DNA from 3 places in the Acidovorax sp. GW460-11-11-14-LB4 genome. Region 1 is predicted to be linked to each of the others. Evidence: predicted binding sites of a transcription regulator. Region 1 holds the regulator's gene; each other region holds the start of a gene.

Region 1 (10,303 bases):
ACGCGCGTCTTGGCGCCGTCGCCTTGCAGCGGCACCGAGCGGAAGGTGGACATCTCGGCGCGGAACCCGCCGGTGGACACGTTGGCGAGGTTGTTGGACAGCACCGCCTGCCGGTGCGCAGCGGCGTTGGCGCCTGTCATCGAGGTGTAGATGATGCGGTCCATGGGGGATCTCCGGTGTCCTGGGCGGGTTCAGTGGGGGTTCAGCCGGTCAGCGCAGGTTCACCAGGGTGGACATCACCTGATCTTGCGTCTTGATGGTCTGTGCGTTGGCCTGGTAGGCGCGCTGGGCGGTCATCATGTTCACCAGCTCGGCCGTGAGGTCCACGTTGGAGTCTTCCAGGGCGCCCGAGCGCAGCGAGCCAAAGCTGCCATCCGTGGCGGTGCCGACGACGGGCTGGCCCGACTCGAACGTGGCCACCCAGTTGTTGCTGCCGACCGAGGCCAGGCCCTGCGTATTGCGGAAGCTCGACAGCGCCAGCTGGCCCTCGGCACGCGTCACGCCGTTGGAATAACGGGTCATGATCATCCCGTTGTTCTCGATGTTGATGCCGGTCAGCTCGCCCGAGGTGTAGCCGTCCTGGCTCAGGTTGGACACCGCAAACTTCTTGCCGAACTGCGTCACCTTGTCCAGGCTCACGTCCACGGTATAGGTGGGCAGGTTATTGGGGTTGGGCGGCGTGGGGTTGATGGTGAGCGGCAGCGAAAAGCCCGTGGCGGGTGGCGTGGCCACCGGGCCGGTGATGGCGCCGTTGTTGTCGAACGTGATCTGGCCGATGGGCGTGGCCACCACGGGCGGCACAGCGGTGGGGTCGTCCAGGGCGTCGTATACGTCCCAGGTGTTGGCGGTGGCGGTTTTCTGAAAGTACAGGCTCACCGGTTTGGCCACGCCCTGGCTGTCGAACACGTTGATCGACGTGCCATAGGTGGCGCGCGGCGTGGCCGGGATGGGGGGCGTGGCTGCGGGGTTGCCCGCCGCGTCGGTGGCGCGGGCGTCCAGGTTGAAGGCCGCCGTGATCTTGGTGGTCTGCTTGGCGGGAATTGGCTCGGCGGTCGGGAACACCATGGGGATGGGGTCGGTGCCGGTGCGCAGACCCGTCACCGGGTCCACCGGGTAGCCCATCACCGACGCGTTGTCGTTGGTGATCATGTTGCCTTCCTTGTCCAGCTTGAAGTTGCCGGAGCGGGTGTAGGCGGCGGTGCCATCGGGCAGCGTGAGGGTGAAGAACCCATTGCCATTGATGGCCACGTCCAGGCTGTTGCCGGTGATGGTCAGGTTGCCCTGGGTGAATTGCTGCGCCACGGCGCCCACTTCCACGCCGATGCCTGCATTGGAGCCCCCTGCCGAGCCGATGGCAGAGGCCACCATCTCGGCAAACTCGGCCCGCGAGGCCTTGAACCCGACGGTGTTGGAGTTGGCAATGTTGTGCCCGATGACATCGAGGTTCTTGCTGGCGGCGTTCAAGCCGGACAGGCCTTGCTGAAAACTCATGGTGTTCTCCTGTTGACGCGATACGAAGCAGGCTGGTGTTACACCAAGGCCTTGATCTGGCTGTAGTTGATGGTTTTGCCGTTGGACAGGCTCAGCACCAGCTGTCCGTCCTCGGCGCCTGCGGCCGTCACCTTGGCAAGGTTCAGTGCGGTGGAGTCCAGCTTGGTGGAGCCATTGACGGCCGTCACGCGGAACTGCAGCCCTTCGGTGGAGCCGGTGTACTGGCTGGCGTCCCAGTCGAAGGTGTGGCGGCCCGCCGCCTTGGCACCCAGGTCGATGGTGTCCACCACCTGCCCGCCTGCGGTTGTGACCTCGATCTTCACGTTGGTGGCGGCCGAGCCCAGCTCGAAGCCGCCCTTGCCGGTCTTGTCCGCCACCGCCAGGCTGGAGCCCTCGGTCAGCACATTGCGGCCCACCAGGGCTGTGCCCTGCATGACCTGCAGCGAGTTGAACTGCGAAGCCATGCTCTGCATGGTCTGGTTCAGTTGCTGGATGCCGGTCACCGTGTTGATCTGCGCGATCTGCGAAGTCATCTGGGCGTTGTCCAGGGGGTTCATCGGGTCCTGGTTGTTCAGCTGCGCAACCAGCAGTTTCAAAAAGCGGTCTTGCGCGGCAGCCGGGTCGGTGGACGCGTTGGCCTTGGTGCTGGACGAGTCCGTCACCGTGGGGGCGTTGGTGGCACTGAGAATCATGGTGGTGTCCTTCTTGGAGCAGGCTCGTGCCTTACTGGCCCATCTGCAGGGTTTTGAGGAGCAGCGACTTGGCCGTGTTCATGACCTCGACGTTGTTCTGGTACGAGCGCGAGGCAGAGATCATGTTGACCATCTCTTCAACCGCGTTGACGTTGGAGTGCGTCACATACCCCTGCTCGTCGGCCGACGGGTGGCTGGGGTCGTGCACGCGGCGGCCCGGCACATTGCTTTCGCTGACACCGCTGACCTTGACGCCCGCAGAGCTGTCGGCCCCCATGGGCGCTGTCTGGAACACCACTTGGCGTGCCTTGTAGGCCTGACCATCGGGGCCTGCCACGGCGTCCACATTGGCCAGGTTGCTGGCCACCACGTTGAGCCGCTGCGACTGCGCACTGATGGCGCTGCCCGATACGTTGAAAATCGAAAACATGGACATGGGGTGGCTCGCTTTCTGCGCTGCGGGGCTGGCTGGTTATTGGCCCTGGATGGCGCTGAGCATGGTTTTGGCGTTGCCGTTGATGAACCGCAGCGTGGCTTCATAGCGCACGGCGTTGTCCACGAAGTTGGCACGCTCGCGGTCCAGGTCCACCGAGTTGTTGTCCAGGCTCGGTTGGGTTTGCACCGCATAGCCCAGGGCGCCTTGCCGGTCGATGCTGGTGCTGGAATTCACGGTGGGCAGCGGAATATGGTGCGGATCGGTCGTGCCTGCGGTTCCGTACGAACCTCCGGTTGCCAGCCGCGTGACCGCTGCGCCGGCAGTGCCTGTGGCGGAAGAAGTCATGCCCGTGGCCTCGCGCAGCGCGTCGCCAAACTTGAAGTCGCGTGCCACATAGCCAGGGGTGTCGGCGTTGGCAATGTTGCTGGCGATGGCGCGCTGACGTTCCCCACGCAGCACCAGGGCGTTGCCGTGAAAATTCAGCTGGTTGGTCATCTTGTCAAGCATGTGTGCCTCACACCGTCGGTTGCAAAGTCGCCATCCCCGGGGGGCTTTTGGCGTGGCTCGATTATGGAAACCGCGCCCTTTTTCTAAAGCGCGAAGAAGTGGCAAATGGATGCGCAGTTCCGGGTTTTGCGTCCGGGTCATCTGCCTATAGTTCCAGGGGTGAAATGGCCCCTGCCTTCCGTAGCACCCCGTGCGCGGGCAGCCTGGCCAGCCGATGCCCAGGAGGCCCCTATGACCGCCCACTTCCTTTTCTCTGCCGCCAACACCGACGCCGCGCTGTGCGGCGCCACCCGGAAGTCGCTGGCTGTGCGTGCCGGCGCCTTGGTGCGTACGTTCTGCCTGGTGGGTGTATTGGCTGTGGCTGCGCTGGGCCCCCATGGTGTTGCGCACGCTCAGTCGGCGGCAGACCCCGCGGCGGACCTGGGGCCGCTTACCCAGCGCTGGCTGGACGATGCGTTGGCCCGCAACCCGTCCTCCGCGCTGCCACTGCGTATGGAAGTGAGTGTTGGCTCACTGGATTCGCGCCTGCGGCTGGCGCCCTGTGCGCGCGTTGAACCCTATCTGCCCGTAGGTGCCCGCCTGTGGGGCCGGACCCGTCTGGGGCTGCGCTGCGTGGAGGGCGCCACCGCATGGAACGTGTTTTTGCCCGTCACCATCAAGGCGTTTGGCCCGGCCTGGGTGTTGACCAACAATGTGGCGCCCGGTGCCGTGTTGACGGCCAATGACGCCACAGAGGCCGAAGTGGACTGGGCGGCCGATTCCTCTCCCGTCATGGCCAATCCCGACCTGTGGGTAGGGCAGACCGCGGCCCGCCAACTGGTGGCGGGGCAGGCGGTGCGCCAGGCCATGGTGCGTGCCCCCCTGCTGTTCAAGGCCGGTGCGCAGGTGAAAGTGGTGGCTCAGGGGCCGGGCTATGCGGTCAGCTCTGCGGGCCAGGCGTTGACCGCAGGCTCTGTCGGGCAGACTGTGCGCGTGCGCATGGAGAATGGCCGTATCGTAAGTGGAACTGTGAATGATTCTGGGACAGTGGATGTCACTCTGTGATGACGCCCCGGTAATAAATGGCTAAAGTCCGGGCCAAATGGGTCGAAAACATTGCTACTGATGCCCCACATCCAACGGGGTGGTGGAGAGAGCGATGAAGATAGGTCAAACACCGGAACTGCCGGGCGGGTTGCCGCCGACGGGGCTTGCCAAGCAAGCCAAGGCCCCAGCCAGCGCTGCTGAAGGAGCCACCAAGGACGCACTGATGGCGTCATCCGCCGGTGTGCCTGTCACTGTGTCCACCGCGGCCCGGGCGCTCAGCCCTGCCACCCGCAGCACGGCAGATTTTGACGCGGGTAAGGTCAAGGCAGTGCGCGCTGCCATCGAAAAGGGTGAATTCTCGGTCGACGCCGAAGCCATTGCCGACAAGCTGTTGTCCAACGCCCAGGAGATCCTGTCCCGCTCGCGGGGTTGACCGGCGTTTTGCTCCCGGGCGCAATCCATCGCACAATGCGCCATGTCTCTGGAAGAATCTCTCTCGGCTGTTGAGCAGCTGATCGAACAAGTCTCCGCCGCACTTCTCGCGGCCGACCCTACCTCCCTGGAAAAAAACAGCACGGCCTTGCGTGATGCAGCGGCCGATTTTTCGCGTGCGCTGGAGCAGGCGGCCGCGCGGGGGGCGCCCTTGCCGGCGTCGCTGCAAAAGCGCGCGGATGCGATCCGCAGCATGCTGATCCTGCACCGTGAAAGCCTGGCCCGGTTGGCCGCCAACACGGACCGCCAAGCCGCCGGCCTGTTGCCCCCCAATGCGGCGGCTACCTATGGCGATGGCCTGGGGGCGCGCGGAGCCGCGCCGGGTGTGGCGCGCATCTACCGCTCTGCAGGCTGAGCGGCATCCATTGTTCTGAAGGGGTTGTGGGCCCGGTCGCGAAAAGCGGCGGCTCGTAACCCGACCCTCCGCAACGACCTGTGCGGCGCCTGTTTTCCGCCGGTGGGGGCGCTCAGTGCGCGCGCATCTTGGCCCGCAGCCGGGCAATGGACTGGCTGTGCAGCTGGCACACGCGCGACTCGGTGACGCCCAGCACGGCGGCAATTTCCTTGAGGTTCATGTCATGTTCGTAGTACATGCCCATGATGTGCTGCTCGCGCTCCGGCAGGGTTTTGATGGCGTTGACCAGTGACGTCTTGAGCCGTTGATCACGCAGCAGCTCCACCGGGTCAGCCGCACTGTCGGCAACGTGGCGGTCCAGAAACCCATCCTCGTCATCGTTGCCATGCGTCATGTCTTCGAGGTACACCAGCTGGGTGCCCCGGACCTTGCCCAGCAGATTCTGGTAGTCCGCCAGGCTCATGCCCATTTCGCTGGCTATTTCGGACTCCAGCGGGCTGCGTCCCAGCTTTTGCTCCAGCCGGTGCACAGCGTGTTCAATGTCTTTCTGGCTCTTGCGCGAGCTGCGGCTCATCCAGTCGCCCTCGCGCAGCTCGTCGAGCATGGCGCCCCGGATGCGTTGGGTGGCAAAGGTTTCAAACTGCACGCCCTGTGCCACTTCGTAGCGCGACAGGGCTTCGGCCAGCCCCATCATGCCGACCTGGATCAAGTCATCCAGCTCGACATTGGGAGGCAGCTTGGCGATCATGTGGTGCGCAATCCTCCGGACCAGCGGTACATGCTGGCGGATCATGGCATCGCGATCAAGCTGGCCTTTGGCGGTGTACATAGAGAGGGTGTTATGCACTGGTAGGGCGGGTATGCGATCTTGTTCTGGAGCCGCTTGGGGGTGCCATCACCCGATCTTTTTCCGCCGCCCGGGGCCAGCAACTTGCCAGACCGTGGGGAGCGTTTCGGGTCAACGTGCGTACGTAGAGGTGCATCACAGGCTCTGGTCAGTGGCTCCGGACAAAATGCGCAGGCATGCCTGTCAAGTTGCTGGGTGTCAGCGCAGCCAGCGCTCCGTTCATAGTGCCCGCATTTTCCAGCAGTTGCAAGGCCAGGCGCTGAAGCTCCTGGGGGTTCTGAGTGGCAATGGTGGTGGTTCGTATCGGGCCGCCCAGATGGCGCTCGGCACATGCCTGCAAGGTCATCAGCTGGGACTGGGCCTTGCGGCGTTCGGCGGCGGTGTTGCCGTGCAGCAAAGCGGCCACCATGCAGGGCAAGCCAGTGTGTAGCGCAATCTGCTTGAGGCTCTTGTAGCTGGTCATCACGCCCGCTGCGCCACTGCCCATGACCACCAGCGGCACCGTGGCCGTGTGGGTGAGCAGGGGCCCCAGGGTGGAGGCTGGTGCGTGAATCACCATGAGGCCGTAAGTCCTGAAGCAGGGCAGCAAGCTCTCCATGGGCGAGCGTGTGCTGCCGCTGGCCTTGCGGCTCAGGTGCTGCAGCCCCTTGGCCGCTGGAATCACGGCGAGGGAGGATGCGGTGGCGCCCAGGTTCAGGCTGGCGCCGTCATTCCACGTTGCATGTTGCAGCAGGTGCAGCAGCCCGGGGCTGTCGTCGGACTCCTGCGCCGTGCCGTCGAGTACCACCACCGGATAGCCCAGCCGCTGCAGGCTGGCGCAGATCTGCCATAGCGTTTCCAGGCCGCTCGCCGTGTTGCCCTGGCTGGCGACTGCCAGCAGCCGCAGCTCTGCCTGCGGGGTGAGGCTGTGCAGGCTGGCCGCCTGGTGAAAACCCAGATCAAGCATCGACCAGCCCCCCCTCCGTCACGGTGTCAGGAGAGTGCGAGAAGAAGAAGTTCAGGTCCGTGGCCTTGGGGTCGAAAGCCGACTTCGCCGGCGACCGCATGGAGGCGCTGATGAGCTGGTGGGCGTTGGCACGCTCCCAGTCCTCGGGCACGCGCTGGCCGTTGGTCACGCCGCGCAGCACCATCTGGTGGCGGATCAGTGCGTCGATCGCGGGGCCCAGCTTCACGGCTTCGTCCACCTTGGACAGGATGGCCTGCTGCGAGCCGTCGGTCTTGAAGGCGGTCAGCACGTCATCCAGCGTGTCGCCATGGCAGCCGGCGTTGAGTACCAGCAGGCGGTTCACATGGGGCAGGTCCAGCACATCCAGCATGTCGCGCTTGCGGGGGTCCCTGGGGGCCACGCCGGTGGTGTCGATCAACACCATTTTCTTGCCGCTGAGCAGACCCAGCAGGTCTTGCAGCGCGGCGCGGTCGTGTGCCAGGTGGGCCACGATGCCCAGCATGCGCCCGTAAGTGCGCAGTTGTTCGTGCGCGCCCACACGGTAGGTGTCAAGTGTGATCAGCCCCACACTGCCGGGGCCGTGGATGCGGGCGCACATGGCAGCCAGCTTGGCGGTGGTGGTGGTCTTACCCACACCCGTAGAGCCCACCATGGCGAAGATGCCGCCCTGTTCATAAAGGGGGGGATCGGTCTGGTCGGTCTTGAGGTTGCGTTCCAGCACCTCCATCAGCCAGCGCACCGATTCGCCCGCCGACAGGTCTTCGGGCATGCGTTCGAGCACGGCGCGGGCCAGCGACGGGGAGTATCCGGCACGGATCATCTTCAGCATCAGGTTGGACTGGATCGGGTTCTGGCGCGCCTGCCCCAGCCAGGCCAGCGTGTTGAAGCGGTCTTCGATCAGCTCTTTCATCGCGTGCAGCTCGTTCATCACGCTCTGCTGGTTGTTCGACTGGATCAGGTGGGCGCTGGGGGTTTCTTGCCGGCGGCGCGGTGGCTCGGGCGGGATGTCCATCGGGATCGTGCGCAGCGGGTTGTGGCGCGCCACCGAGGGCGCGGGCATGCGTTCACGTTCCGGTTCCTGGTCGCGGCTGCGTTCAGACAGTGTCTGGGGTTCCGAGGGGCCATTCAGTGCCTCGTGGCGGCGGCGCAGCATGCGTTCGCGCACATAGTCCTGGAACGACAGCGTGCTCATGGCCAGCTGTTCGGTGTCTTCCTCGACCGGGTTGCGGCCCAGGCCCGACGCTGCTGCCGATTGGCTGGCGCGCTGGGGGGTGCTGCGCGCAGTGCTGGGCGCCAGCAGGGGCGGATTGGACGAAGCGGTGGGCGCACCACCGTCCAGAGCCGACAGCGTGTCCTCGGCCGTGGCCACCACTTCCACGCCGTTGGCCGTGGGGCGGTTGGACAGGATCAGCGTGCCGTCGCCAAAGGCCATGCGCGCCTTGGCCAGAGCCTCCCGGGAGGTGGGGGCGGTAAAGCGTTTGATGTTCATGCTGATGCACCTTTAAGGATCGGCCCAATACGGATGGTGTGGGTCTCTGGAATTTCACTGTGTGCCAGCACCTGCAGGCGGGGCGCTACGCGGCGCACCAGGCGGGAGATGGCATTGCGGATCTGGTCGGGAACCAGCAGGCAGGCGGGCAGGCCCATCTCTTCCTGCTTGAGGGCCACTTCGGCGGCCTTTTGTGTGAGGATGTCGGCTACGCCGGGGTCGAGCGCGGGGCCTGCCGTATTGCCCAGGGCTTGCACCAGCAGGCGCTCCAGGCCGGGCTCGATGGCAATGACGTTGAGCTCGCGGGTGGGGCCGTAGATCTGCTGGACGATGGCGGGCGAGAGCGCAATGCGCACGCGGCGGGCCAGCTCGACGGGGTCCGAGACGCCACCAGCATGCTCGGCCAGCGTTTCGATGATGGTGCGGATATCGCGGATGTGCACAGACTCTTCCAGCAGCAGCTGGAGGACTTTCTGGAACGTTGCGATGGAGACCATTTTCGGGACTACTTCTTCGATGAGCTTGGGGGCCAGCTTGGCCACGTGTTCCACCAGTTGCTGCGTTTCCGTGCGACTGAGGAGCTTGGCGGCTTGCACTTGCATCAAGTGTGACAAATGGGTGGCCATCACGGTTTCGGAATCAACGACGGTAAAACCGGCCATTTGTGCGGCTTCCTTTTGCCGATCGTCGATCCAGTGTGCTGGCAGGCCAAAGGCAGGGTCGGTGGTGGCCGTGCCGATCAGCGGCGTGGTGATGCCGCCGGGGTTGATGGCCAGGAACATGCCAGGGAAGGCTTCGCCCTCGCCCACCACCACGCCGCGCAGCGTGATGCGGTAGCCGCTGGGCTTGAGTTCGAGGTTGTCACGTACGTGCACGGCAGGGGGCAGGAAGCCGACTTCCTGTGCAAACTTGCGGCGCACGCCCTTGATGCGGGTGAGCAGGTCGCCCTGGCGGCTCTTGTCCACCAGGCTGATGAGGCGGTATCCCAGTTCCAGGCCCAGCAGGTCCACGGGCTGCAAGTCGTCCCAGGTGGCTTCGCCATCGGTGGCGGGCGGCGGTGGGGCTTCGACCACCGGGGGAACCTTCTGGCGCTCATACATCACCCAGGCGCCGTAGCCCAGCAGGCTGCCCATGGTCAGGAACACCACATGCGGCATGCCGGGGATCAAACCCAGCAGGATCAGGATGCCTGCCGTCACGCCCAGCACGCGGGGCGACATGAACAGCTGCTGAACGATCTGGCGGCCCATGTCGTGGTCCTTGCCCACGCGCGAGATCACCATGGCGGCTGCTACCGAAATCAGCAGGCCGGGAATCTGTGCCACCAGCGCATCGCCAATGGCCAGTAGGATGTAGCTGTCTGCGGCCTGCTTGGCCGACAGGTCGTGTTGCAACACACCAATGGCGAAGCCGCCAATGATGTTGATGAGCAGGATCAGGATGCCCGCCACGGCGTCGCCGCGCACGAACTTGGACGCGCCGTCCATGGAGCCGAAGAAGTTGGCTTCTTCCGCCACTTCGGCACGGCGACGCTTGGCTTCTTTTTCGTCGATCAGGCCGGCATTCAGGTCGGCATCCACCGCCATCTGCTTGCCGGGCATGGCGTCCAGGGTGAAGCGCGCCGACACTTCGGCAATGCGCTCGGCGCCCTTGGTGATCACCACGAAGTTGATCACCACGAGGATCGCAAAAACGATCAGGCCGACGGCGAAGTTGCCGCCGATCAGGAAGTGGCCGAAGGCCTCGATCACAGCACCCGCTGCGCCAGGGCCCTGGTGGCCTTCGAGCAGCACCACGCGCGTAGAGGCCACGTTCAGCGACAGGCGCATCAGTGTGGTCAGCAGCAGCACCGAAGGGAATGCCGCGAAGTCCAGCGGACGCAGCATGTACGCCGCCACCATCATCACCATCAGCGCGACGGCGATATTGAGCGTGAAAAATGCATCCAGCAGCCACGGGGGGATGGGCAGCACCATCAGCGCCAGAATCGCCACCACCAGCAGTGGTGCCGACAGGCCCTGC
Region 2 (10,303 bases), on a different contig from region 1:
AATGAACCGCGAATAGGACCGCTGGTTAGACGAAGGCATCATCACCACCGCCTCCGATCACGATCTGGCCTTCGTCAGACAGGCGACGCACCGTCTTGAGGATTTCCTTCTGCTGCGCCTCGACCTCGGACAGCCGCATCGGGCCGCGCGATTCGAGGTCTTCGCGCAGCGCGTCGGCTGCACGCGAAGACATGTTGGAGAGGAATTTTTCGCGCAGTTCGGGCACTGCGCCCTTGAGAGCCACGATGAGAGTTTCGGATGCCACTTCCTTGAGTACCGTTTGAATGGCCTTGTCGTCCAGCTTGAGAACATCCTCGAACACGAACATCTTGTCCATGATCTTCTGCGCCAGGTCAGGGTCGTAGCCCCGGATGGATTCGAGCACCACGGCGTCCATGTTGCCGCCCAGCAAGTTGATGATTTCTGCGGCAGCCTTGACACCGCCCAGCGAACTCTTGCGGATCTTGTCCCCGCCCGCCAGCACCTTGAAAAGCACTTCGTTCAGGTCCTTGAGGGCTGTCGGCTGGATACCTTCGAGCGTGGCCACACGCAACAGAATTTCGCTACGCTGGCGATCCGTCAGGTGCATCAGGATGCCCGAGGCCTGGTCGCTGTCCAGATGTACCAGGATGGCAGCAACGATCTGCGGGTGCTCGTTACGCAGCAGTTCAGCCACTGACAACGGATCCATCCACTTGAGACTCTCAATGCCCGAGACATCTCCGCCCTGCAAGATACGGTCGATCAGCAGTCCCGCCTTGTCATCGCCGAGCGCGCGCTTGAGCACAGCGCGCACGTAATTGCCGGTGTCGGATACCAACAGGCTTTGCGCTGCGGCCGCGTTGGAGAATTTGTTGATGACCTCGTCCACCTTTTCGCGCGACACCGAGCGCATGCGCGCGATGGTCTCGCCCAGCTTCTGCACCTCTTTGGGCGAGAAATGCTTGAACACCTCAGCCGCCTCTTCCTCGCCGAGGGACATCAGCATGATGGCGGCATCGTGGAGTCCTTGGTCGTCCATGGTCGTGGTCCGTGCAATCGGTAGCGGTAGAGGCGACTAAACGGGCTCGCCGTTCAGCCAGGTCTTGAGAATATTGGCGACCGCGACCGGATTCTCCTTGGCCAGCGTGCGCGCATCTTCCAGGCGCAGCTGCTCGGGGGTCGCGGGCAACACTTCGTCCTTGCGGGCGGGCGCTGCCAATGCCGGGCGCTCGGGTGTTTCTGCCTCCAGCGCGTCCAGCTGTCCACCTGCCACCGGCTTGGCGGCACCGGCCTTGGCCGGCGCTGGGCCCTTGAGCGCAGGACGCACCAGCCCCATCAGCACCAGGGCAGCAAACAGAACCGCACCTACGGGCCAGGCAAAGGTCTTGGCCAGATCAACCACCTCAGGCTGCTTCCAAAGCGGGGTGTCTGTGGTGGGCACTGCGGTCACCTGGAACGGCGTATTCATCAGATTCACCGAATCACCGCGTTCGCGATTGAAGCCAATGGTTTCACGCACCAGCGCCGTCATCTGCTCGATCTGCTCGGGCGTCAGCGCCTTGGTCACGGTCTTGCCCTTGTCCTCGGCCGACTGGTAGTTGACCACGACCGCAGCACTCAGCCGCTTGACTGCGCCTGTACTGCCACGGACCACTTTCACCGTCTTGTCCACTTCATAGTTGGTGGTGGACTCGCGCTTGTTGGACTGCTCCTCAGTCCCCTGTTGGCCGCCCGCGTTGGGCGCAGGGTTGGCGCCATTGATGGGCGCTGCAGACGGAGCGGGAGGCTGATTGGCAACCGCACCGGGCACACCCGTGGCGGTCTTCGTCGCGCTGCCACGGCTTTCCAGCACCTGCTGGCTGCGTACGGCGCTGGAGTCTGGCGTCTGGTTGGGGCGGAATTGCTCGGAGGTGGACTCGGTCTGGGAGAAGTCCACCTCAGCCGTCACCTGTGCCTTGACGTTGTCACGGCCGACCACGGGCTCCAGAATGTCCATGATGCGGCGCGAATACTGCTGCTCCAGCTGCTGCACATACAAGAGCTGCTGGGCATTGATTTCAGCACCGGCCGTGCTGTCGGGAGACTGGGACAGCAGCTTGCCCGTGTCATCCAGCACACTCACGGCCGACGGCGCCAGTTCCGGCACGCTGGAAGCCACAAGATGCACGATGCCCGCGAGTTGGGCACGGTCCAGAATGCGGCCGGGGTGCAGGCTCACCAGTACCGAGGCCGACGGCTTTTGCTGCTCACGGAAAAATCCGTTCTGGTTGGGCAAGGCCAGGTGCACACGGGCACTTTGCACGGACGACAAGGCTTGAATGGACCGGGTGAGCTCCCCCTCCAGCCCGCGCTGGAAGTTCAGGCGCTCCTGAAACTGCGTCATCCCGAATTTGTTGGACTCCATCAGCTCAAAACCTGCGACGGAGCCCTTGGGCAGGCCCTGAGTGGCCAGTCGCAGACGCACGTCATGCACGCGCTCCGCTGGGATCAGGATGGCGCCGCCACCCTCGGAATACTTGTAGGGCACATTCATTTGGGAGAGCTGCGCCACCACGGCTCCGCCATCCTTGTCGCCCAGATTGGAAAACAGTACCCGGTAGTCGGGTTGGCGCCCCATCACGACGGCCGCAACGGCAGCAGCCACCAGCAGCGCCACGCCCGCACCCAGCCGCATGCGCTGCGCCCGGTCGAGGGCGGACAGCCGCTGCAGCCAGTTGGGACTGGCCGGCGTCGGGAGCGGATTGAGAGGGACTTCAGCAACAGCAGACATCTTGCTTTCCATTAAAGCAGGCCCTGCAACAGACCTAGCGTGGGGTCGATTATTCGGTCACGCCCCCAAAATGTTCGCTGGATAAGCCGTCCGTTTGGCCATCTATTCAGAGCGATGCATCCTGGGCCGGTAGCTAGGATACGCAGCATACCGCCATTCCCCTACGGATACCGCCATGGACCTTCGCATCTCCAGCTCAACCGCCCCGCTGACGGGCGCTGGCGTCGCGCGCCGTGCTGCAGCGCCGCAAACCACGGGCAATGAAGTCGGCTTCTCCGGCGCGCTCAAGGGCGCATTGCAGTCAGTGAGTGCCGCGCAGAACAAATCTTCCGAGATGCAAAAGGAGGTGCAAATGGAAAACCCCTCCGTGAGTCTGGAAGAGACCATGGTGGCTATCCAGAAGGCGCAAATCGGCTTTCAAGCCACACTGCACGTGCGCAATCGCATGGTGCAGGCGTACACCGATATTATGAATATGCAGGTGTGAGCTGCTGGCGAAGTATGAAGGCCCCGTTCTCAACGGGGCAGCCGTGTGGCACTGCGCTGTGCCAAGACAAGAAACTATATTTTTGATAGCAGCAAAGACATGCTGCACTAGCAGCCTCAGGCAAATTTATTGCATTTTTTGACCCAGAGACGCTTGGCGGTCGAAGTAGCGACAGGTTCAGCACCGCGCACTTTGGCACCCCACTGGACGCCCCCCCCCTCAACCGGGGTGCTCCGCTAATCCGGCAATCCCAGCCCCAACAAGCAGCCATCTTTGACCGCTAGGCCGCTGCCGCACACAGCAGCCCGGGCGTGTTGCGCGGCCCGCACTCAGTGCATCATCTGGGGCTGCCCCTCGAACAGATGCTCGAATTGCGCGAGCCAAGGCTCTGCCAGGCAGCGGATCTGCGCATCGTTGCGCAAGATGCGCTGCATGATGCGGGTCTTCTCACGGCGGTGCTCAGGCAGCAATTCGTGCTCTTGCGACTTGAAGCGCAGTTGCTCGATCAGCACGGCACAGGCGCCTTCATAGCGCACCACACCATCCCAATCCTTGAGCTTGGCAGCCTCCAGCATCTTGGCGCTGCTGTCTTCAATCGCCTTGTAATAGTCAATCAGCATGTGAGACATGGTCAGGCCTCCACCAGCACGGGCTGGCCCGAGGCTGGCGTTTCGGAAGCACCGGCACCCGATTTCTTGATTTCATTCCACCCGGTTGCCACGGGCTCGATCAGGCGCATGACTTCTTGCATCATGGCGTCGTCGTTACGGGCATTGGCCAGCGTAAGGCGATGGATGCAGTAGTCATAAAGCGCACCCAGGTTCTCCGCCAGTTCACCGCCATCCACCTTGTCGAGCGAGGTGCTCAACCCCTCTTCCAGAATTCGGATGGCCTTGGAAATGGCATTGACCTTGCCGAGCACATCACCGCGCGCCATGGCGCCGCGTGCAGTGGCAATGGAGTTGAGAACACCTTCATACAGCAGGCTGACCAGCTGGTGCTGGTCGATCGTGTGCATGCTGGTCTCTACGTTGATGCGCTGGTACGCGTTGGCTGCACGGGGGCTGTAGGCGCTGAACATGCTGACAATCCTTCCGAGGTATTACTTAAGTTATCGGCGTGCGCCAAGAAAACTGAAGCCTCTGTTTATTCAGCCCGTCGATTTATTCCAGGCCGCCACCTGCTGCGAGATATAGGCGTTCAGGCCATTCAGGCTGCTCAACTGGCTGTCCAGCGCGTTATAGCGCCGCGTGATGCGTTTTTCAAATGCGTCAACCTTTTCGTTCACGCGCGTTTGGTCCTGAGAATTGCGCTTGAGACTCAGCTGCAGGGTGTCGTCCTTGGATTTGAAGAAACCATCGTTGGCCAGCAGATTGGTGGTCAGCGCCTTCAGTTGCACCGCAATGCCATCGGCCGATCCGCCTCCGGTGTTGCGGAACAGGTTCTTCACGTCGTCAGGCTTCTCAGTCAGGGCCTTGTTCAGCTTGGTGGAGTCGACGGCCAGATTCCCGCCCAGCTGCTGCGTGATGCCGACATCTGCCAGACGCTGGAAGGCCCCGCCACCCGTCGAGATCGACTGGATCGCGTTGCGCAGAGAGTTCTGCAGTGCCACAGCGGTCGAATCCCCTTGCAAAAGCCCCGCCGAACGGGTCTTTGCGTCGTATTTGGTCGCATCTTGGAGCAATTCGTTGATGGCGTTGTAGGCCTTCACGAATCCATCAATGTTGGACTGGATGGCAGAGTTGTCCTTGCTCACGGTGATATCAATGGGAGCCGTCGTCACTTGCTCGGCCTTGAAAGTTACACCCGAAATCGTGGACGCAAACGTATTAGTGGCCGAAGACACCGCGATCCCGTTGACCGTGGCCTTGGCATTGGCGGCAGCCTGTGTGACCGTGGCGCCATTGACGAGGCGGGACAAACCCGTGGCATCGGTGTTGCCGGCACTCTGGGGATCCGTATCACCACCTTCCATCACGCTCAGTCGAAATCCGAATTCCTCACCAGTGCTCTTGCTGCGCAGCAGCAAACGCTCGCCCGAAGCGTCGCTGAGAATCGACGCAGTGACCCCTGCATTGGCGCCATTGATCTTGCTGGCCACATCCGACAGTTTGTCGCTGGCGCTGATGCTGATGTCCACGGGCTGGCCACTGCCAGGCGTGAACGATGCGGGCGCCACACTCCACTTGCCCAATTCAAGGCGCAGCGTACCCGCCCCGAGCGCACCACCTACGGGCAGCAAAGCGGCCGACGCTGTGGCCTGTGCCTTGGCAAGGCTTTGGACTTCCACACTGAACGTTGTGGGCAGCGTGCCCCCAACGGCAGTGGCGGAAACATATTTGGAGTCGGATGACGTGGTGGCCACACCATTCCACCCGGTCACGCTGGTCAGCTTGCCAGCAGCGTCCTGTAGCGTGGAGACCAGCGACTTGATCTGCCCAAAGGCGGAAATCTTGGTATTGACCGTGGCCGCTTGCAGCTTGAGCGTGTCCAGGGGCTTTTTTTCCAGGGCGACGAGCTGGGAGATGATGTTTTTGACATCAAGTCCATTCGTGCCGACACCTGGGGATGAAATGGTTGCCATACAAACCTCCTGAACTGGTCCAACGGAAATTATGGCGCCGAACGGCGATCAAGAACGTCCGTAAACACGCCAGGAAACCCGTCTTATCCAGCGGTCCTGGCACCCGCTGTCCCAAAAAGCCAAAGGGCGGCGACAGAAATCTGCCGCCGCCTGGGCCACTTCAGGGCGCTGCAACGCCCTGACTGCCATGCCCTCTGCCTATTAACGCAGCAGGGCCAACACACCTTGCGGCAGCTGGTTGGCCTGAGCCACCATCGCCGTACCGGCCTGTTGCAGGATCTGAGCGCGCGACAGGTTGGCGGTTTCTGCGGCAAAGTCGGCGTCCAGGATACGCGAACGCGAGGAGGACAGGTTTTCCGACGTCACTTGCAGGTTGCTGATCGACGTTTCAAAGCGCGACTGCAGGGCACCGAGCTTGGCACGCTCGCCGTTGATGAAGGCCAGGGCAGAGTCCACGGTCTTGAGCGCATTGGTCGCGTTGCTGAACGTGGTCACGTCCAGGTTGGCCACAGCCTGCAATGCAGAGCCACCGTCATCCAGTTGGGTCGCACTAGTAGAGTCCACGGCGAACGACTTTTCCGAATCCAGGACGATGTAGCCGCCCGTATTCACCATTTCTGCGGCAGAGTTGGCAGTCAGGGTCTGGGCCGTACCGTTGCTGGCGCCAGCTGCATCGTAGCCGGTGACGGTCACATTGGCAGCATTGGCATTGGCGGTATCACCCACCACGATGTCGTTGCCGGTAGCGTTGGTCAGAATCACTTGCGTGCCGTCCGAGCTCAGAGCTGCGTTGATGCCGGTCTTGGCAGCCTGGTCGTTGATGGCGGACACTGCAGCCGACAGGCGGTCGGTGCCGGTGGCAGAGGTCAGCGTGAACGACACCGTGACGGCGGCAGCAGACCCGACATTGTCGCCCTGCAAGGTCAGCGAATAGGAACCAGCCGAGGCCATGCCACCCAAACGCACTTCGGTACGGGCAGTGGCAGTCACACCGGTGGTGGCCTTCATGCCATTGATCTGATCGGCTGTTGCCTTGGCCGTCGCGTTCGACCCTGCCGCAATGCTATTAGTACCCAGGTAGCCGCTGATGGCAATGGTGCCAGCAGCTACGCCGTTGGAAGTCGCGCCCGCTGCCACGGTGGCCTGAGCACCGATGCCCGAGCCGTTCGATGCCACGTTTTGGTTGTTGCCGTACACCGTGGTGCGCAGATTGCCCGTTGCCGCCACGATGGTCTGGTTGGCGTTGGCGCCCACCTGGAACTGTTGCGTACCAAAGGTGCCGTCCAGCAGCTTCTGACCGTTGAATTCGGTGGTTTGCGAAATGCGGTCCAGCTCAGACACCAGCTGGCCAACTTCCTGTTGCAGGGCCTGACGGTCGCCGGCGCTGTTGGAAGCGTTGGCCGATTGCACGGCCAGCTCACGCACCCGCTGCAGGATGTCGCCGGAAGCCTTCAATGCACCTTCAGCGGTTTGCGCCAGGGAGATACCGTCATTGGCATTGCGAACCGCCTGGTTCAGGCCACGAATCTGGCTGGTGAAACGCTCGGAAATCGCCAAACCGGCCGCGTCGTCCTTGGCGCTGTTGATGCGCAGGCCCGACGACAAGCGCTGGATGGACGTGTTCAGCGAGGTCTGGCTCATGCCCAGGTTGCGCTGTGCGGTGAGCGAGCTGATGTTGGTATTGATGGTGGAAGCCATTGCAAATCTCCAGAAAGAACTGACTGAATATGGCGTTGCCGCCAGCCGGGGCGCCAGCACCACGCTGGCTTCCTGGGTTCGCCAGTGCTCTTTAGCTTCTGGTGAACGGCGGGCCGCTTACGGTCCGTTGTAAGTGTTTTCGGGTCACCGCCGGAAAACTTGAGGGTCAAACGCGCAAGTTGTACGACTTTTTTGCCGCTTATCTCCCCAACGCCAAAAAGCGGCATCTCCACAATTCATCCATCGTTCCCTCATTGACAGCCGGACGGGTGCGCTTGAACCGGCAAACAGATCCGTCTTGCGACGTTAAGGAGTTTCGCCATGGCAGCAACCATCAATACCAACATCAGCTCGCTCACCGCGCAGCGAAATTTGGGCACCAGCCAGATGTCGCTCAACTCAGCCATCCAGCGCTTGTCGTCGGGCCTGCGCATCAACAGCGCCAAGGACGACGCAGCCGGTTTGGCGATTTCCGAGCGTTTCACCAGCCAGATTCGTGGCCTGAACCAGGCGGTTCGCAATGCGAACGACGGAATTTCGCTGGCCCAGGTGGCAGAAGGTGCGATGGGCTCCGCCGGCAACATCCTGCAGCGGGTGCGCGAACTGGCCGTGCAATCGGCCAACGCTTCCAACAGCGCTGGCGACCGCCAGGCCCTGCAGCAGGAAGTCGGCCAGTTGGTGGCGGAACTGGACCGGATTTCGCAAACCACCGAGTTCAACGGCCAGAAATTGCTGGACGGCACCTTTGGTACGCAACAGTTCCAGGTGGGCGCCAATGCCAACCAGACCATCGTCGCAGCGACGGCCAACCTGCGCACCAACGTCTACGGCAACAACCAGAACATCGCCTCCAACGGCTCGGGTATTGGTGCACAGGCCCCTGCGACTGGCGCCACATCCAACGGCGTGACAGCGGGTTCGGTCTCCATCAGCGGCTACCTGGGCACAGGCACCATGACGGTAAATTCGAATGCCACCGCCAAAGCCACCGCCGATCAGATCAATTCCCTGCAGGCCACCACGGGCGTGACCGCAACCGCCCGCACCGAAGTACGCCTGGGAGGCATGGCCTCGGCCGGGTCCTATTCGCTGACGCTGGAAGGCGACAACGTAGGCGCATCCCGCACGATCTCGTTCACCTTGACATCCGCCACCGGCACAGACCGCCTGTCGCCTGCCGTATCGGCGATCAATGAGCAGTCTGCAAAAACCGGCATCAACGCCTCGCTGAGCTCGGACGGCACCCAGATCATCCTGACCAACGCCACCGGCAACAACATCGTGGTGGGAGATACCACCAATGCCAATGCAGCCGCCGTGAGCGTGACCGGCTACGACGCGGCAGGCGCCAGCAACGGCACTGCACAGACCTTGGCAGCCGATGCCACGATCGACAACGTTGCCACCGGCGGCTACATCACACTCGACTCTGAGAAATCGTTTGCCCTGACCTCTGCCAGCAACCAGCTGGACAGCGGCGGATCGTCACTGCACACCGTGGCCAACCTGGACGTGACCACCTTCACCAGCGCCACCGATGCGCTCAAGACCGTGGACTCGGCACTGGCCTTCATCAATGGCGAACGCGCCAAGCTCGGCGCCCTGCAGTCGCGCTTTGAAACCAGCATTTCCAGCCTGCAGATCACATCGGAAAACCTCTCTGCCTCGCGCTCGCGCATCCAGGATGCCGACTTCGCGGCAGAAACCGCCAACTTGTCGCGGGCTCAGATCCTGCAACAGGCCGGCACGGCGATGGTGGCTCAAGCCAACCAAATCCCGCAAGGCGTGCTGTCGCTGCTCAAGTAATTGACCCAGCCCACACGCCGCGCAGTGGAATTGCAACGCAACGACAAGGGGCCCCGATGGGCCCCTTTTCACATGGCACACTGTGCGGCGCCCCCCGCTTCTTAGCTTGTAGATCGGCAGCCACGTGCAATCCAAAAACACCGCCCAGGACGATCCCCGCCTCCATGCGGCCCTCGCAGCCGCAGACTGGCCCGCGCTGACTCGGTTGTGCCGCCAAATTCTGCGCAAGAATGGCCGCCACCTGGGCGCCAACCGCCTGCTGGGCTTCTCGCTCCACAAGCAGCGCGAGTTCGACGCAGCCCTCAAGGCCTACAAGCAAGCCTATGCGTACTGGCCAGGCGATGCCGAGCTGCTCATCAACTACGCCAACATCCTGATTGAGCAAGCACGCAACTACGACGCACTTCCGCATCTCGAAAAGGTCTGCGAGCTGCGCCCCCAGCAAGCCGTTGCATGGATCAAACTCGCCGAGTGTTGCTATCTGATCAATTTGCACAGCAAGGGATTTAATGCGAGCCAGAAAGCCCTCGCGCTGGCTGACTCCATGCCGCTGACAGTCGGCGCCCTGATGCAAAGCGCCATTCACCGCCGCGAGCTGGGCCAGGTGCGCGAGGCTGTACAGGATTGCGAGAAAGCCATCGCGCTCAGCCCCGGCGACCCTGGAAACTACACCAACAGGCTGCTTTTCATGCTGGCGAACCCGCAGGTGAACGCTGCGCAGCTGTCTGCAGCCGCCCGCCAGTTTGGCAGCGTCTTTGAGCCCCCACTGCGCCCCAACTGGCCCAGCTTTGAGGCCCATCGCGGCTCGCCCTGGCGCCGCCTGAAGATTGGGTTTCTGTCACCCGACTTCCGCATGCACGCCGTCATGTACTCGGTGGAGGGGCTGCTGGCCCAGCTGGACCGGCGGCAATTCGAGGTGTATGCGTTCTACCTGTTCCCCAAAGGCGACCATGTCACAGAGCGGGTGGAATGCCAT
Region 3 (10,303 bases), on a different contig from region 1:
CAGCCCACCCGCGCGCGACACCGCTGAGGCCAGCTGCGTGCGCGCAATCCAGCCCATGGGCGCCTGGATGATGGGGTAGCGCGCGCCCGTGTGGGCAAGGACGCGGTTGGTGGCGGGTGAGGTCATGGGCAAGGTCTCCTGATTTTTTGAGAGCGCCCATTATTTCGACGGGCATGCCGTCACCGTGTCGCCCGCGTTACGGGGCCGGGACGGGGGTCTCGTGCCAGGGCAGCTTGGCAAACAGGCGCTGCCAGTCGGCACATGGCACGGTGGAGTCGTCGGCGGGGGCGTGCCCGCAGTCCCAGTCCGCGGGCCCCGGCCAGCGCAGCCCGCTGTCGAAGGTCATCGCCACCCCCGACACCGGGTGCGGCACCGTCAACTGCCAGGCATGCAGCCACAGCCGCTGCTGCCCCAGCCGCTCGGCCCACCAGCGGTTGAGCGGGCCCTTGCCGTGCGTGGCATCGCCAACGATGGGGTGCGCCAGGTGTTTGAGGTGGCGGCGGATCTGGTGGCGCCGCCCGGTGGTCGGGAGGGCCTCGACCAGCGAGGCGCGGGTGGTGGCAAAACGCGCGTCGCTGGCCTCGGGCAATGTGAGCTGCGCCAGCCGCCGAAAGCGCGTGTGGGCGTCCTGCACGGCGGCGTCCGCGGGCGCATCATCGGGTTTCAAGGCATGGTCCACCTCGATGGCCTCGGGCGCCCAGCCGCGCACCATCGCCAGGTAGCGCTTGTGCGTGGCGCCATGCTCGAAGGCTTGCGACAGTGAGCGCGCCGCATCGCTGTGCAGCGCCATCACCAGCACACCGCAGGTGCCCTTGTCGAGCCGGTGCACCGGGAACACATGCCGGCCCAGCTGGTCGCGCAGGGTCTGCATCACAAACCGCGTCTCGCCCGCGTCCAGCCCCGTGCGGTGCACCAGCCAGCCTGCGGGCTTGTACACGGCCACCAAGTGCTCGTCGCGCCAGAGGATGTGCAGGGGAGGGTGCATGGAGGAATGTGTGTGCGCCATCGCGGGCTAGGGGAAGGCGCGGATTGTGCCGCACGCGCCGCTGCCTACACTGGCCCCGTTCAACCCTTGCAAAGGATGCCCAGGTATGTCCGCTGGAGACTGGAAAGACATGTACGCCGCCGCCGTGGCGGGCGACCTGGCGCTGGTGCGCCACCACATCAGTGCAGGCGTGAACCCCAACTACCAGCATCCCGAGATCCTTTGCACGCCGTTGGTGGCGAGCCTGATCCACGGCCACCACGAGATCGCTCACTACCTGCTGGCGCATGGGGCTGACCCGGGGCTGCGGTCGGACTTCGACGACATGACCCCGCTGGAGGCCGCCCGCCGCTACCGGCGCACCGAGTTCATCGCCTTGCTGCAGGCGCAGGGCGCCAAGGAAGAGCGCAAGCCGTTCTGGTGGCGCTGGTTGCCCATTTAGCCCCCCGGGGTTGCTTGGCGTCCTTTCCCCAAGGGACGCCACTCGTGCGCTGCGGCGCTCATCGGGGCCGCGCCCGTCTCAATGGGGTGACTGGCCTGCGTGTGCTGTTTCTTTCGCCCTGAGCTTGGCGCCGATGTACTCGCCGTGCGTCACATGCAGCAGGCCGGCCACCTTGCTGATGGTGTGCATCTCGTTCTCGTCCGGGCGTGCGTCCGCGTAGGCGACCTGCCACATGGCTTCAACGAGCTGGATCTTCTCGTCCTGCGTGAAATGCTCGTTCAGCTGGCTGGTGAAGCGCTGGTAGTCGTAGGCGGTTCTGGAGGTGGCTGCGGCCTGTTCCAGCAGGAGCTGCAGTTCATCGTCACTTAGTGCAAATTGCCGGTGCAGTGCAGTCTGCATCACGCTGCGCTCCGCATCGCCCACCGCCGACTGGGCCCGTACCACCTCCACCAGCAACACGGCGGCTGCCAGTTGCACAGACCGCGCACGCTCTGCAGGAGATGGCACGGGGTTGAACGGGGTGAGGCTTTCAAGCAGGTCTTTGAGGGCTTGGAACATCGTGTGGTTTGCTGGCTGCGTCAGTAGGGTGGAGGCGTTGGGGGTGGGGTTGGTTCCGCTGACATGTGCTGGCTGCGCACGTTGCGCTCGCTGCGGCACAAAGCCCCGGCGACAATCGGGGGCCATGACGAAGAAAACCATACTCCCCTTGCAACTGCTGGTTGCCCCCGACAAGAACGACCCCGCACCGCTGATCCTGTACCACGGGCGCAATTGCCCCGATGGCTTTGGCGCGGCGCTGGCGGCATGGCTGTACTACGGCGACCAGGCTGAATACGTGGGGCTGGACCACGGCGATGTCAAGACCGTGGACGACCTGCCGCCCCTGCAAGGCCGCGCGGTCTACATCCTCGACTTCTCGTTTGCCAACGAGGTGATGGCCGCCATCGACGAGCGCGCCGCCAAGCTGGTCATGCTGGACCACCACAAGAGCGCGGCCGAAAAGCTCACCGGCTTTGCCTGCCGCTGCGGCGTGGTGCACTTCGACATGAACAAGTCGGGTGCGCGGCTGGCGTGGGAGTTTTTCCATCCGCACGAACCGATGCCTGCCCTGTTCAAATACGTGGAAGACCGCGACATCTGGAAGTGGGAGTTTGCCGAGAGCGCTGCCTTCCTGTCAGCCCTGGACATGGAAGAGCAAGGCTTTGCGCGCTGGCGCGAGATTGCCGACTTCACGCCCGAACAGCTCCAGCAGTTCATGGTGCGCGGCGAGGCCATGGACCAGAAGTACCGCAAGCTCTGCGCCGACATCGCCGAAGGCGCGCAGCCGCTGGTGTTCAACGGCATCACGGGCCTGATGGTCAATGCCCCCGGCATGTTCCACAGCCTGGTGGGCGACATCCTCTCGGCCAAAACGGGCACCTTTGCGCTGATGTGGAGTGCAGGCGAAAAGGGCGTGAAGGTGGGGCTGCGTGCGCAGCGCAACTTTGACTGCATCGCGCTGGCCGAAAGCATGGGCGGCGGTGGCCATGCGCAGGCCTGCGGCTTCAAGATGAAGGTGGAGCGCCTGCCAGAGCTGCTGACAGGTACCTTCAACGCGTGATGCCCGGGCGATTTAGAGGATAAATCGCCTGTAGCGCTAGAAATATATGCCTGAGTAGCTATCAAAAATATAGTGAATGATGTGGGACGCCAGCGCGGCTAAACCAGCCGCAGGTCGGCCCCCTGGGCCCCTGGAAACACCCGCGCCACGGCCGCCGCGTTCAGCCCGTACATGCGGGCGAACAGTCCCCCCAACACACTGCGGTAGTCGTTGAGCACGGGGTAGTCGCGTTTCTGGAACAGCGTGGTGGCGGTCAGCGCCTGCTGCTCGCCCGCGATGCGGCCGCCATTCACCCCGCCGCCCAGCACCCAGAACACCGTGCCGTGGCCATGGTCCGTGCCCCGGTTGCCGTTCTCGCGGAAGGTGCGGCCAAACTCGCTGATCACCACCACCACGGTGGACTTCCACGCGGGGCCCATCTCGTCGGCAAAGCCTGCCAGGCCCCGGCCCAGTTCCTCCAGGCGGTTGGCCAGCGTGCCGGTGGCGGCGCCCTGGCCCACATGGGTGTCCCAGCCGCCCACGTCCACAAAGCCGAGCTGATAGCGCGACTGCATGAGTCGCGCCATGCGCCGGGCCGTGCCTTCAAATCCCTTGGTACTCAGTGCATTGCGGCTGGCGGCTTCCATCTCGCCCTGCATGGTGCGGGCGACCTCATCGCGGGTGGCAAAGCCTTCGTTCACGGGCGTGGCCAGCGGTGTGCCCTGATACATGGAGGCGATGAGTTCGGCCTGCCGCGCATCCACACCACCGCGCCCCGCGCCTGCGCTCAGGGCAGTGTTGGGCACGTCCACCGCTCCGCGCAGCACCAGGGGCAGGGTGCTGGTGAACGCCATCGGCTGCAGCGCCACCGGGGCACTGTCGGCGCGCGGGTTCAGCTCGGCCACCAGCCGGTTCAGAAAGCCCGATCGGTAGTCGCGCCGCCCGCCCAGGGGCTGGCCCAGCTCAATGCTGTCCTGGGTGTCGAAATGGCTGCGGGAGAGATCGTCCGTGCCTGCAAACGGAACAAAGGCGAGCTGGCGCTGCTGGTACAGCGGCAGCATCGATTCAGCCATTGCGGGGTGCAGGCCCCAGTCGGGCGTGAGCGGCAGGGTGCCGCCCTCCTGCCCCGGCCGGGCGATGGCGATGTTGGGCCGTGTCTCGTAGTAGTAGCTGCTGGCCGTGGGCACCAGCAGGCTGGCGCAGTCGTAGCCACCGCGCAAGAACACCAGCAGAAAGCGCGCGTCCTGAGCGCGGGGCGCGGCGAGCACGCTGGCGCTGTGCACGCCCAGGCCCGTGCCGAGTGCGCTGGCGCCCAGGGCCTGGAGAAGGTGTCGTCTACAAAGCATGGGGCTGTCCTTTCGACCTATTCAATGGCGCCCGAACGCATCATCGGCTGCTGCGCAGGCGCGTCGCGGTCAAAGCCGTGGCAGCCGTGCAAGGGCCGCCCCGCCGCACGGGCTGCGTCCCCCTTCCCGAAGGGCGAAGCCATTCGAGAGAAGAGGAAGGCGCGAAGCGACTCAGGGGGATGTACTCCATCTCCTCTCCTCATCCGTGCATGAACTCAGGGGATGCGAGGAACAGCAGGTTCCATTCGCGCGGTGAGGTGGCCTGTGCCAATGCGCTGCGCGTGGCCGGGGACCACGTGGGCTCCAGCGTACGCACGTAGGCGGTCTGCGCCAGGCCGGGCGGCATGCGCGGCGCGGCGCGGGGTGCCGCGTCATCGTTCGCTGGTGGGGCGGCCAGGGCGCCTGTACCCAAGGCCCGCGCCATCTCAAAGCGCGTGCTCATCTGCCCCGAGCCTGACCATGTCGCGGAGTCCAGCGGGTAGCCATCGGGCGTGACACGGCCATACAAAGGCTCGGCCAGCCGTTGCAGCCACGCCAGCGCAGGGTCGGTGTTGGGCAGCACGGCATCGCCGTGGGCCAGGCGCAGGCCCGCCAGCGCGTAGTGCACCGGGTCCCGAAAACGCTGGCCCAGGGATGCGCGGAACTCTGGTGTGTGGAACAGCGTTTCCAGCACTGCCGCAATGTCGCCGTCCGTGCGCTCAAAGCTGCGGGCCAGTGCCTGCAGCAGTGCGGGGGGCGGGTTGTCGCCCACCAGAAAGAGCGCGATTTTGCGGGTGATGAAGCGCGCGGTGGCAGGCGCACGGGCCAAGCGGTCCAGCGCTTCGTCCACCTCGGCCAGGCCTTGGGCGCGGAGCGGCTGGCCGAGCAGTGTTTTGGGGTCCCAGTCATGCCGCTGCGGGTTGAATTCAAACAATCCCTCGCGCACGTAGTGGCGAAGCAGTGCGGGCCGCATGCGCGGGGGCTCGTCGCCCGGCGGCCGCTGCGACACGCCCACGCCGGTCAGCACGCGGGCCAGCTCCTGCACGTCCTGCTGGCTGTAGCCACCGTCCACGCCCAGCGTGTGCAGCTCCATCAGCTCGCGCGCGTAGTTTTCGTTGATGCGGCCTGCAGCGTTCTGCGCGTTGTCCAGGTAGCGCAGCATGGCCGGGTGGCGCACGGTGGCGCCCAGCAGGTCGCGAAAGCGGCCCAGCGCGTGGGGGCGCACCGCACGCTCTTCGTAGTCGCCCACCAGGGCGCGCAGGTTGCCTTTGCCTGCAAACACGTTGAAGTGGTTCATCCAGAACCAGGTCATCTTCTCGCGCAACTGGCTGGGCGAATACAGCGCGCGCAGCACAAACCGGGCGGCAGCCTCTTGCTGCAGGGCGCGCATGTCCTGCTGCCAGGCCTTGAGCGCAGCCTTGCGCTCGTCCTCGGTGGGTTGGGCCTTGGCGGCGCGGTTGCGGGCTTCCATGTCGGCCGCCAGCGCCTCGATGGGGGTGCGCGAGATGGCCATGGCGTCGATCTGTGCCTGGGCTTCGCGGGGCAGTGCGGTGTGGACACCTGGGCGCAGTTGCGCAGCCAGATACGCGCTGATGCTCAAGCCACCCAGCGCTTGCGTGCCCTGGGCGGTGCAGCCCCAGGTCACGCGGTCCAGCAGGCGGGCCAGGGTGGGCTCGTCGGCCGCGCTCCAGGTGCCCGGGCCTGTTGTGTGGGGCACTGCGGCTGCGGGGGGCGCGGCTTGTGTGGCAAGGGGGGCGCCAAAGACGGCGCAACCCGCCAGGCCGAGCAGCAGGGTGCGGCGGTGGAGGTGCAGTGGGTTAGTGGGGGTCATGGGGCCTCGCTGGCAGCCAGCCAATGGCTGTCCGCATGGTGCCGCTGCCACCACCCGCATGCAAGCCCGCACGGCGGGTTTTACCTGCGCGACACAAACGCCAGGGAGGATGTATCGAGGGGTATCTCCAAGCCCCCAGACATGATCATGATCGCCTGAGAACAGGTTCTCGGTGCTATGGCGCTGCGCCCGTGGCCTGCGCCGCCTCTTCAAAACGGTCTACCTTGCGCAGAGTCTGGAACGCCATCATCCAGCCACCCACCACACCCAGCGTGCACAGGCCGCCCACGATGGCGGCGGGCACCACGCCCAGCCATGCGGCGCTGGTGCCCGCGCGGAATTCGCCCAGTTCGTTGGACGAGCCGATGAACAGCATGTTCACCGCGTTCACCCGCCCGCGCATGGTGTCGGGCGTGGAGAACTGCACCAGAGCGCCCCGGATGTACACGCTCACCATATCGGCCGCGCCCGCCACCAGCAGCGCCGCAAACGACAGCCAGAACAGCGTGGACAGTGCAAACACCAGGTTGGCCACGCCAAACACCGCCACCGCGATGAACATGGTGCGGCCCACTTGGCGGTTGAAGGGCCGCATACTCAGGTACAGCCCGGCGCTGACTTCGCCCACAGCCATGGCACTGCGCAGCGCACCCAGGCCCGCCGGGCCCACATGCAGCACCTCTTGCGCATAGATGGGCAGCAGCGCCACCACGCCGCCCAGCAGCACGGCAAACAGGTCCAGCGAGATGGTGCCCAGGATGATGGGCCGCGTGCGGATGAAGGTGATGCCCGCGCCAAAGCGCTCGAACATCGTGCCTTGCGCGGGGCAGGGTGCCGTGGCATGGGCCACCACCACCCGCAGCAGCAGGGCCACCCCCAGCACAAAACACGCGCAGCAGATGGCATAGGTCAGCTCGCCGCCGCCCAGCGCATACAGCAGCCCGCCCAGCAGCGGCCCGCCAATGCTGGCCACACGCATCAGCATGCTATTGGCGGCGATGGCCTGGGCCAGTTGTGCACGGGGCACGATCTGTGGCAACAGGCTCTGCATGGCCGGGCCCGAGAACGCGCGGGCACAGCCATACAGCACCAGCACGGCATAAATGCCCGCCACCCCACTGCTGCCGTGGCCAGACAGCCACCAGAGCAGGGCGCTGCACAGGCCACCCACCGACCAGGCGATCGCCAGGATGCGCTTGCGGTCAAAGCGGTCGATCAGGTCGCCCGCGGGCAGCAACAAAGCCAGCATGGGCAGAAACTGCGCCAGCCCCACATAGGCCAGCGCCAGCGGCTGCCGGGTCAGGTCGTACACCTGCCAGGCCACCACCACCGCCTGTACCTGGGTGGCGATGACGGCCACCACGCGGGCGACCAGAAAGGAGACAAAACCGTTATGGCGATAGACGCTCTGGGCGTCGCTGGCGGCGGGAACAGGCGAACTGGGCTCGGGAACGGGCATGGACAAGGCGTGGGAGCAGAGAGGCGGCCCAGGGCTGCGCGGACCTGGGGAGAACCCTGATGCTAGCGCCCTCGGCGCGGGCGCGCTGTGAAGGCGGGGTAAAGCCCGGCGCTCAGGCGAGGCGCCCGGGCCTCAGGTTCTCTGCCGACCTGCCGAAAAGACGACAGAGGCCCTGAAATGCAGGCCCGCTCCGCCCGTGGCGCTTGTGCGCTGCGCCGATTCACCCCCTGGAGACCAATGGTCGAGCCATGGCGTTGACGATCAACACCAATGTGATGTCGCTGAATGCGCAGCGCCGGCTCGGCAATGCACTGGGCGACCTGGCGACGACCGTGCAGCGCCTGTCTTCGGGCCTGCGCATCAACACTGCCAAGGACGACGCGGCGGGCCTTGCCATCTCGGAGCGTTTTACCTCCCAGGTCCGGGGCATGAACCAGGCGGTGCGCAACGCCAACGACGGCTTGTCGCTGATGCAGACGGCCGAGGGGGCCCTGCAGGGCGTGGCTGCCAGCCTGCAGCGCATCCGCGAACTGGCCGTGCAGGCGGCCAATGACACCAACAGTGCCTCCGACCGGGAGGCCATTCAGGCAGAGGTCTCGCGCCTTGCGCAGGAGATTGACCGCACCGGCCGCACCACCCAGTTCAATGGTATGAACGTGTTCGACACCTCTAGCGCCAGCGTGGTGGGCGATGAAAACCTGCTGGGCGTGTACGACGGCTTGACCAGCGCGGGCAGCTGGCTGGAAAGCAGCGAACAGCTCATCCGCACTTACTACGGCCTCAAGGCCGATGGTGCCAAGCTCGACATCCGCTACACCGGCTACACCGACGGCGCCGGCGGGGTGGCTGCCTATGTGCAAAACACGGGCTATGACGCCAACGGCCGGGGACTGAGTCTGGTGTTGCAGGTGGACATGGCTGACTTTGTGCCCCCCAACCTGCCCAACGGCGGCACCGCGCCGTACTACAACGACCGCATCATCGGCCACGAGATGGTGCACGCCGTGATGGCCCGCAGCACCAACTGGCAGAACCTGCAGGCCGGCAACCTGTGGTTCATCGAAGGCACGGCCGAGTTCATCCAGGGGGCGGATGAGCGGGTCAAGAACGACATCGCTGCAGTGACCACGGCAGGCGTGGTGGCCGCCATCAATGGCCCCACGAACACCAGCGAGTTCTACTCGTCCAGCTATTCGGCGGTGCGCTACATGCATGACCGCATCAAGGCGGCGGGGGGCACAGGGGTCAAGGATGTGCTGACCTACATGAACGCCAACCCGGGCGCCACCCTCGACACCGCCATCGCCAATGCCTCGCACGGCGTGTTTACCAACGCGGCCGATGTCAAGAGCCAGTTCGCCACCAACGGCGCCGCGTTCATCGGCACCTTTGACCTGAACAACGACGACACGGGGGCGATCGGTGGGCTGGATGTGGACGGCGGCGCCGCGCGCAATGCCAAGGCCGCCATTCCCAACATGGGCAGCCGCTCCGGCCAGGATGTGCTGGAGGGGTTCACCGAGTCGTACGAAACGATTGCCAAGAACGCCGGGGCCGTGAGCACCAAGGTGTTCCAGGTCGGCGCCAACGCCAACCAGACGCTGGAGACGCGGGTGGGCGTGATCAGCCTGGGGGCGCTGGGCCTGCGCAACACGCTGGACGTCACGGTGTCGCCCGCACAGGCCATCGTGGCGGTGGACCGCGCGCTGGACTATGTGAGCAGCCAGCGCGCCGTGCTGGGCGCCCAGGCCTCGCGCCTGGAGGCCACCATCGGCAATCTGCAGGTCAGCAGCGAAAACCTGTCGGCCAGCCGCGCTCGCGTGGTGGACACAGACTTCGCAGTGGAAACCGCTTCGCTGGCGCGCCAGCAGATCCTGCAGCAGGCTGGAAACGCCATGGTGGTGCAGGCCAACCAGATGCCCCAGGGCGTGCTGGCCTTGCTGCGCAACTGATCGCCTTCCGCTCAGGATCGTCAGCGAGGCGGTGGTGCGCGCCGTTTCCCTGGCGAGTCAACGGCGCTGCCGGTGCCTATAGTCCCAGGGCGCCAAAGGCCGCTTTTGGGACCACAGGCCCGCATGCTGCGCCTGCGCAGAGCGCTGCAAGGGCGCCAGGTGCGGGTAGTGGCTGGCGTAGGGCGTGTACACCCAGGCCATGCCTGCGCGCACCTGTGCCGTGGCGACATCGGTGCCACCACAACGCACCTGCGCCACCATGCGGCCGTAGCTGTCCTCATCCACGGGTTGTAGCGTGGCCCGTTGTCGAAAGCACAGCTGTGCCAGGTGCTGCCGCGACTTCTGCCCAAACGCTTGCCTCGACTCGGGCGCATCGATGGCGGCGATGCGCACCTTCACCTGCTGGTAGGCACCAGGTGGCCCGCAGCGGGCAGTGAGGGTGTCGCCGTCGCTGATGGCAACGACCAGGCAAAACAGGGAAGCGAGGGGCACAGGGAGCTTGGGTGTGTGTTTGCAGGCACTGGCGCCAGTGTTTCTTGCAAAAATGGAGCGATTTGGCTGGGTGCGCTACAACAGCATGCTTTTTTAGCTATTAATAGTATAGCGGTGTGCTGCGTGATGACGATGACACAACAAGGGCTGGTATGGGGGCATGCGCATGCCGCCGCCCTGCGTAGCACCTGGCGGGCCACAGGTCTGCTTTGCTTCAAGGTGTGACCACGCCGTGGTG

Evidence for each region. The regulator FliA, encoded in region 1, starts transcription of late flagellar genes. The targets are predictions, from matches to a motif close to CTAAAGTTTNNNNNNNNNNNGCCGNTA.
Region 2: the regulator FliA is predicted to act here: its motif matches at 7,659-7,685, upstream of AC07X4_RS15590 (flagellin N-terminal helical domain-containing protein).
Region 3: the regulator FliA is predicted to act here: its motif matches at 7,753-7,779, upstream of AC07X4_RS16605 (flagellinolysin).

Annotation. Positions count from the first base shown of each region.
Region 1 is NZ_JBWKYJ010000092.1:3,446-13,748, reverse strand. It holds gene flgF (flagellar basal-body rod protein FlgF) at 1-164, opposite strand, end outside; gene flgE (flagellar hook protein FlgE) at 211-1,491, opposite strand; gene AC07X4_RS21895 (flagellar hook assembly protein FlgD) at 1,530-2,183, opposite strand; gene flgC (flagellar basal body rod protein FlgC) at 2,215-2,619, opposite strand; gene AC07X4_RS21885 (flagellar basal body rod protein FlgB) at 2,656-3,126, opposite strand; gene flgA (flagellar basal body P-ring formation chaperone FlgA) at 3,358-4,170, shown strand; gene flgM (flagellar biosynthesis anti-sigma factor FlgM) at 4,265-4,585, shown strand; gene AC07X4_RS21870 (hypothetical protein) at 4,628-4,999, shown strand; gene AC07X4_RS21865 (RNA polymerase sigma factor FliA) at 5,112-5,828, opposite strand; gene AC07X4_RS21860 (hypothetical protein) at 5,995-6,792, opposite strand; gene flhF (flagellar biosynthesis GTPase FlhF) at 6,785-8,281, opposite strand; gene flhA (flagellar biosynthesis protein FlhA) at 8,278-10,303, opposite strand, start outside.
Region 2 is NZ_JBWKYJ010000044.1:9,045-19,347, reverse strand. It holds gene AC07X4_RS15625 (FliH/SctL family protein) at 1-39, opposite strand, end outside; gene fliG (flagellar motor switch protein FliG) at 26-1,021, opposite strand; gene fliF (flagellar basal-body MS-ring/collar protein FliF) at 1,058-2,752, opposite strand; gene fliE (flagellar hook-basal body complex protein FliE) at 2,928-3,239, shown strand; gene AC07X4_RS15605 (flagellar protein FliT) at 3,569-3,868, opposite strand; gene fliS (flagellar export chaperone FliS) at 3,871-4,320, opposite strand; gene fliD (flagellar filament capping protein FliD) at 4,390-5,823, opposite strand; gene AC07X4_RS15590 (flagellin N-terminal helical domain-containing protein) at 6,025-7,521, opposite strand; gene AC07X4_RS15585 (flagellin N-terminal helical domain-containing protein) at 7,843-9,327, shown strand; gene AC07X4_RS15580 (O-linked N-acetylglucosamine transferase, SPINDLY family protein) at 9,452-10,303, shown strand, end outside.
Region 3 is NZ_JBWKYJ010000049.1:25,469-35,771, forward strand. It holds gene AC07X4_RS16565 (NAD(P)H-dependent flavin oxidoreductase) at 1-126, opposite strand, end outside; gene AC07X4_RS16570 (pseudouridine synthase) at 197-985, opposite strand; gene AC07X4_RS16575 (ankyrin repeat domain-containing protein) at 1,092-1,427, shown strand; gene AC07X4_RS16580 (tellurite resistance TerB family protein) at 1,506-1,985, opposite strand; gene AC07X4_RS16585 (DHH family phosphoesterase) at 2,110-3,027, shown strand; gene AC07X4_RS16590 (DUF1501 domain-containing protein) at 3,126-4,352, opposite strand; gene AC07X4_RS16595 (DUF1800 domain-containing protein) at 4,552-6,162, opposite strand; gene AC07X4_RS16600 (MFS transporter) at 6,338-7,621, opposite strand; gene AC07X4_RS16605 (flagellinolysin) at 7,870-9,573, shown strand; gene AC07X4_RS16610 (thermonuclease family protein) at 9,631-10,065, opposite strand.